Regions from separate parts of the Pseudomonas sp. DF5 genome, predicted to be linked through region 1. Evidence: predicted binding sites of a transcription regulator. Region 1 holds the regulator's gene; each other region holds the start of a gene.
The links. The regulator sigma-54, encoded in region 1, starts transcription at its own class of promoters, with help from an activator protein. The targets are predictions, from matches to a motif close to ANTGGCATNNANNTTGCTNT.
Positions count from the first base shown of each region.

Region 1 (2,256 bases):
CGTCCGTGAAACCCTGGACATCTGCGAAACAGCCTACATCGTCAACGATGGCCAGCTGATCGCCGAAGGTGACTCCGCCACCATCCTGGCCAACGAATTGGTCAAGGAAGTGTATCTGGGCCATGAGTTCCGCCTGTAAGCGCTGAGGAGTCTGGCCAGTCGTCAGAGCGCTCATTTCAATAAAAAATCAACAGGTTTTTATTGTTACAGCGCTCTAGGCAAACACTTCAGTTTCAGGCATATAATTTGCTTATGTTTGGCGCTTCGGCGCCCTGTAGTGGATGGCGCATGTGCGCCGGCGAATAAGGTGTTAAGCCCCTGCCATGAAACCATCGCTAGTCTTGAGAATGGGCCAGCAGCTGACGATGACACCGCAGCTGCAACAGGCCATCCGCCTGCTCCAATTGTCGACCCTGGACCTGCAACAGGAAATCCAGGAGGCCCTGGAGTCCAATCCGATGCTCGAACGCCAGGAAGAAGGCGACGACTTCGATAACGCCGACCCCTTGGCCGACAACACCGAACAAAAACCCAACGCCGACATTCAGGAGCCCTCCTACCAGGAAACCGCCCCGACAGTGGATAACCTTGAGGAAGGCGACTGGAACGAGCGCATTCCCAACGAACTGCCTGTCGATACCGCCTGGGAAGACGTCTACCAGACCAGTGCCAGCAGCCTGCCGAGCAACGATGACGACGAGTGGGACTTCACCACCCGTACATCGGCCGGCGAAAGCCTGCAAAGCCATTTGCTCTGGCAACTGAACCTGGCGCCGATGTCCGACACCGATCGCCTGATCGCCGTGACCCTGATCGATTGCATCAATAATCAGGGCTATCTGGACGAAACCCTCGAGGAAATCCTCGATGCCTTCGATCCGGAACTGGATATCGAACTGGACGAAATCGAAGCCGTCCTGCACCGCATTCAGCAATTCGAACCTGCCGGCATCGGCGCCCGCAATCTTGGTGAATGCCTGCTGCTGCAACTGCGCCAACTGCCCGCCAAGACCCCTTGGCTGGCCGAGGCGAAACGCCTGGTCACCGATTACATCGACCTGCTCGGCAGCCGCGACTACAGCCAGCTGATGCGCCGCATGAAGCTCAAGGAAGATGAACTGCGCCAGGTGATCGAACTGGTCCAGAGCCTCAACCCGCGCCCAGGTTCGCAAATCGAGTCTACCGAAGCCGAATACGTCGTTCCCGACGTGATCGTGCGCAAGGACAACGAGCGCTGGCTGGTGGAATTGAACCAGGAGTCGGTGCCACGCCTGCGAGTCAACGCCCAATACGCCGGCTTCGTACGCCGCGCCGATACCAGCGCCGATAACACCTTCATGCGTAATCAGTTGCAGGAGGCTCGCTGGTTCATCAAGAGCCTGCAAAGCCGCAACGAAACCCTGATGAAAGTCGCCACCCAGATCGTCGAGCATCAACGCGGCTTCCTGGAGTACGGCGACGAGGCCATGAAGCCGTTGGTGCTGCATGACATCGCCGAAGCGGTGGGCATGCACGAATCGACGATTTCACGGGTAACCACGCAAAAATTCATGCATACCCCACGGGGCATCTATGAACTGAAATACTTTTTTTCCAGCCACGTCAGCACCTCCGAAGGCGGTGAATGCTCGTCCACGGCGATCCGCGCGATCATCAAAAAACTGGTTGCCGCGGAAAATCAGAAAAAGCCGTTGAGTGACAGCAAGATCGCTGGTTTACTGGAGGCACAAGGCATTCAGGTGGCTCGCCGCACCGTCGCCAAGTACCGCGAATCCCTCGGGATCGCGCCTTCGAGCGAACGTAAGCGGTTGATGTAGAGCCACGCCACAGCGTTCCAGTGGTAGATCATCTGATCTACCGCTTTATGCACTGGCAACGAAGGAGAAGCTGTATGCAAGTCAACATCAGTGGACACCAACTGGAAGTGACCGAACCTCTTCGCACCTACATCGGCGAAAAACTCGAACGATTAGAGAGGCATTTCGACAAGATCACCAACGTGCAGGTCACGATGACGGTCGAGAAGCTCAAGCAGAAAATCGAAGCCACGCTGCATATTCCCGGCAATGAAGTGGTCGCTAACGCGGAACATACCGATATGTACGCAGCGATCGACGCACTGACCGACAAGCTGGATAAACAACTCAAAAAGCATAAGGAAAAGACCCAGAGCCTCCTCCAGGGCGCGACCGGTCGTTGACACTCCCAACCCATGATCCGACTTGAAAGCATCCTGACCCCCGGCCGTTCCCTGGT
Region 1 covers NZ_JBYVYM010000008.1:25,612-27,867, reverse strand. Annotated here, with positions in the region: gene lptB (LPS export ABC transporter ATP-binding protein) at 1-139, shown strand, start outside; gene AC30D7_RS09500 (RNA polymerase factor sigma-54) at 324-1,817, shown strand; gene hpf (ribosome hibernation-promoting factor, HPF/YfiA family) at 1,892-2,200, shown strand; gene ptsN (PTS IIA-like nitrogen regulatory protein PtsN) at 2,213-2,256, shown strand, end outside.

Region 2 (2,256 bases), on a different contig from region 1:
CGCGGTAGCAGTAGCGGCAGCGATAGCGAACTTCTTCATACGAGTAACTCCTGTTCTTCTGGAAAATCTGCTGCGTGTCGTCTTGTCAGCAGGGTTACCAGAGACAGTGCGAACGCTATGCCAACTGCTCGATAAAAAATAAATACATACAAATCAATAACTTAATAACAATGACAATTTTCGAAATCATGCAAAATGCATGAGTACAAAATTATCGACATGCAACTTGCGGGTTTTAGCGCAAGCCTAAAGCCATGAATTGTCGGAGCTTTCCTGATTATCCGACGCCCTCCAAAATGCCCCATAAAAAATGCCCCGCTTCGTGAGAGGCGGAGCACTGGGTATGCCTGGCAAAGTGAATCAGGTGCCGCTGGCGGTGCAGCCTTTTGGACTGTACTCCGGCGCAACCGTGGTGCCACATGTCCAGCCACCGGCGAGGGTACGCGAAAGCGTAATGGTTTTGCTGAGCACAGGCCCTGGAGCATTGAGGATCGTGCAGGCAATAGTGCCCACACCGGTAGCGGTGGTACCCGATGCCGTAATCGTGCAGTTACCTGTAGTCGCCGTACCGCCGATCAAAGCGAGGGTAGGATCGGTACCCTGATTCATAATGTCTTCGAAAGGCACCTTCAGTGCCGAGATTTCCGCAAGCGCAGCGGTGACCTTCGCCCGTGATTGGTACTTCGAATACTGCGGCAACGCAAACGTCGCCAGAATCCCGATGATCGCCACCACGATCAGCAGTTCGATCAGGGTAAAACCATTTTGATTTTTCATAGACAGGCTCCATGCATGAGTCGAAATCTCATGATCTGTACAGGGTACAGCACAGGTCATGCCAAGTCGTATGCGCCCCTGCAGACTGGGCTCGGGATCACGAAAAAGACCTTTCCTGCTCCCAGGATCCGCAGTTTCTGACACTTTTTGTCACCTCACCTCGGCTGGTTTGGTTCCACTGCTTGACTAGGCTATAAGTCATTAACCGCCTGCGTCCGGAATCCCAATGAATGACATTGCCCTTAGCGGTCTGGCCAAGCAATTGGTGCTGGCCGATCTGATCACTGATCAAAGTGCGCAACAGGCTTATCAGCAAGCCCAACGCGATCGAGTCTCGCTGGTCAGCTACCTGGTACAGAACAAACTGCTCAAAAGCTGGCAGGTCGCCGAGGTAGCTTCGGAACATTTCGGCATGGCCCTGCTGGACCTCAATTGCCTGGACAAGGACACCCAGCCCCACGGCCTGGTCAGCGAGAAGCTGATCCGCCAGCACCACGCCCTGCCCCTCTGGCGGCGTGGCAACAAACTGTTCGTGGGGATTTCCGACCCGAGCAATCATCAAGCCATCAATGACATCCAGTTCAGCACCGGGCTGAACACTGAAGCCATTCTGGTGGAGGAAGACAAACTCAGTGACGCCATCGAAAAATTCTTCGACCACCACTCCACCGGTCTGGAGGATATGGCTGATGTCGACCTCGACGGGCTGGACATCGAATCGGTCGATGATCAGAAACAGGATTCGATCCCAGGGCAGGACACCGATGACGCGCCCGTAGTGCGCTTCGTCCACAAGATGTTGCTCGATGCGATCAAGAGCGGGTCTTCCGACCTGCATTTCGAGCCCTACGAAAAAACCTACCGCGTGCGGATGCGCACCGATGGCATCCTGCATGAGGTCGCCAAGCCACCGACGCAGCTGGCCAACCGCATTGCTTCCCGGCTCAAAGTCATGGCCAGTCTCGACATCTCCGAGCGGCGCAAACCCCAGGACGGACGAATCAAGATGCGCCTGTCCAAGAGCAAGTCCATCGACTTCCGGGTCAACACCCTGCCGACCCTGTGGGGCGAAAAAGTGGTGATCCGGATCCTCGATCCGTCCAGTGCGCAAATGGGCATCGATGCCCTCGGCTACGAGCCCGAGCAGAAAGACCTGTACATGGCCGCCCTCAAGCAGCCACAAGGGATGATTCTGGTGACCGGGCCCACCGGCTCGGGCAAGACCGTGTCGCTCTATACCGGGCTGAACATCCTCAACACCGTCGACATCAACATCTCCACCGCCGAAGACCCGGTGGAGATCAACATGGATGGCATCAACCAGGTCAACGTCAATCCCAGGCAGGGAATGGATTTCGCCCAGGCGCTGCGCTCGTTTCTGCGCCAGGATCCGGACGTGATCATGGTCGGCGAAATCCGTGACCTCGAAACCGCCGAAATCGCCATCAAGGCCGCCCAGACCGGGCACATGGTGCTTTC
Region 2 covers NZ_JBYVYM010000012.1:39,049-41,304, forward strand. Annotated here, with positions in the region: gene AC30D7_RS13120 (BON domain-containing protein) at 1-39, opposite strand, end outside; gene AC30D7_RS13125 (pilin) at 361-777, opposite strand; gene pilB (type IV-A pilus assembly ATPase PilB) at 1,004-2,256, shown strand, end outside.
Region 2: AC30D7_RS13125 (pilin) is a predicted target of sigma-54. The motif match lies at 824-843, and genes of this name have one in related genera.

Region 3 (2,256 bases), on a different contig from region 1:
GAGCGATGCCGTTTTCGACAAAGGTCGGACAGGTCGACAACGATAACGTCGGTTGCGCGATGTACGCGTGGGGCTTGGCTTTGATCCGCTCGCGGAAAGACTCGATTTCCGCCGCCGTCGCCGCCGGCCCCACCAGCATTCCGTAACCACCGGAGCCTTGGGTTTCCTTGACCACCAGCTCCGGAAGGTTGGCCAGCACGTGGGACAATTCAGAAGGATTACGACACTGCCACGTCGGCACGTTCTTCAGGATCGGCTCTTCATCGAGGTAGAAACGAATCATGTCCGTGACGAAGGGATACACCGACTTGTCGTCCGCGACCCCGGTGCCGATGGCATTCGCCAGCACCACATTGCCGGAGCGGTAAGACGACAGCAGCCCTGGAACGCCAAGCATCGAATCGGGGTTGAACGCCAGTGGATCGAGGAACGCATCATCGAGGCGACGGTAGATCACGTCGACCGCTTTCGGCCCGTCCGTGGTGCGCATGAACACCTTGTCGTCGCGCACGAACAGGTCGGCGCCTTCCACCAGTTCAACGCCCATTTCCCGAGCGAGGAACGCATGCTCGAAAAACGCACTGTTGAAACGCCCCGGCGTCAGCACCACCACGCTCGGGTTGTCGATCGGGCTGGAGCTTTTCAGGGTGTCGAGCAACAGATTCGGGTAGTGGTCGATCGGAGCGATGCGCTGGGCCGCGAACAACTCGGGGAACAGGCGCATCATCATTTTGCGGTCTTCGAGCATGTAGCTCACGCCGCTGGGGGTACGCAGGTTGTCTTCAAGCACGTAGTACGTGCCGTCGCCATCGCGCACCAGGTCGACGCCGGAAATGTGCGAATAGATATCGCGGTGCAGATCCAGCCCCTGCATCGCCAACTGGTATTGCTCGTTGGCCAGCACTTGCTCGGCCGGGATGATGCCGGCCTTGATGATGCGCTGCTCGTGATAGAGGTCGGCAAGGAACATGTTCAATGCCTTGACCCGCTGAATGCAGCCGCGTTCGACGACCCGCCATTCACTGGCGGGGATGCTGCGGGGAATGGTGTCGAAGGGAATCAGGCGCTCTGTCCCCTGCTCATCACCATAGAGCGTGAAGGTAATCCCGGCGCGATGAAATAACAGATCGGCCTCGCGTCGCCGTTGTGCCAAAAGCTCGTCAGGCGTTTCGGCCAGCCAACGGGCAAACTCCCGATAATGCGGGCGGACCTGGCCGCCGGCATCGTACATCTCGTCAAAATAGGTGCGGATCATGCCGTACTCCTTGTCACCCGGACATCCAGGCCTTCGCAAGGCCCGTGCCATCGGCAGAAACGCTTTGATATCAACCAGTTGGATAATGCTGCCGCACGCACCGCACCAATCCTGTGCGGTAATTGCCCCACCCTGATCGCCCCCGCTTCATGGCGAAGCAATGCTGTCGCCTATCAGCAGCATAGTCAGAGTTGATTTCACTGCTCGGGAGGGAGATGCGGATAATCCGTGCATTCGCTGGAAAAATGACCGGACTTCCCTTTTAGCCGCCTGATCAGGCGGTTTTTTTTAGCCTGTTTGAAATGTTGTGAAATAAAAGCAAGGTCAAAAAACACTTTCCAAACCCACAAACGAAAACGGCCGACCCGAAGGTCAGCCGTTGCTGAGTATTGTTGCTGTTCATAAGCTTATGCGAGTAGCCCTCGTATCTCCTGTTTGACGCCCCATCCCTCGATGATGCCGCCCAGAGGCTCGACCACCGCCTCGAAGTTCTGCTCAAAGTCGCCGATCCCGTCGTAAGTGGCGTACATCACTTTGCTCAGTTCCAGAGACCACGCGCCATCGTCACGCACGCTGATCTGGGCATTCAAGGATTCACCACAAAAATGACCCGCCGCCCTGCGTGCCCGCTCCTCGTCCGGGAAAATGGCGTAGAACTCGATGGGATGGAATCGTGAAAAGTCGAAACCGCCTTCTTTCATGCGGCGCAGCACGCTGCTGCTGATGTCTTCTTGATAGGCTGTGCTCATGAAACGTCCCCCTCAGACTGATGGATAGACTTTCCGTATTCCCTGCACTTTCAATCGATTGATGAAAGCGATACGACAACAGAGGTTGCCGCCGGGAAACAAGCATGTAGCTGACAAGACCAGACCTTAGCGAGTCATTCGCTGATCTCGGTTGCAGAGTAGCCTCAACACAGAGCCGCTGCCAAGGCCTGGTGGTGAATGTGACAGGAGATGTATCAAATTGGAGTAATGCTGAGGATTTCAATGCTGTTT
Region 3 covers NZ_JBYVYM010000042.1:15,881-18,136, forward strand. Annotated here, with positions in the region: gene AC30D7_RS27470 (circularly permuted type 2 ATP-grasp protein) at 1-1,255, opposite strand, end outside; gene AC30D7_RS27475 (ribonuclease E inhibitor RraB) at 1,663-2,004, opposite strand; gene AC30D7_RS27480 (hypothetical protein) at 2,220-2,256, opposite strand, start outside.
Region 3: AC30D7_RS27470 (circularly permuted type 2 ATP-grasp protein) is a predicted target of sigma-54. The motif match lies at 1,288-1,307, and genes of this name have one in related genera.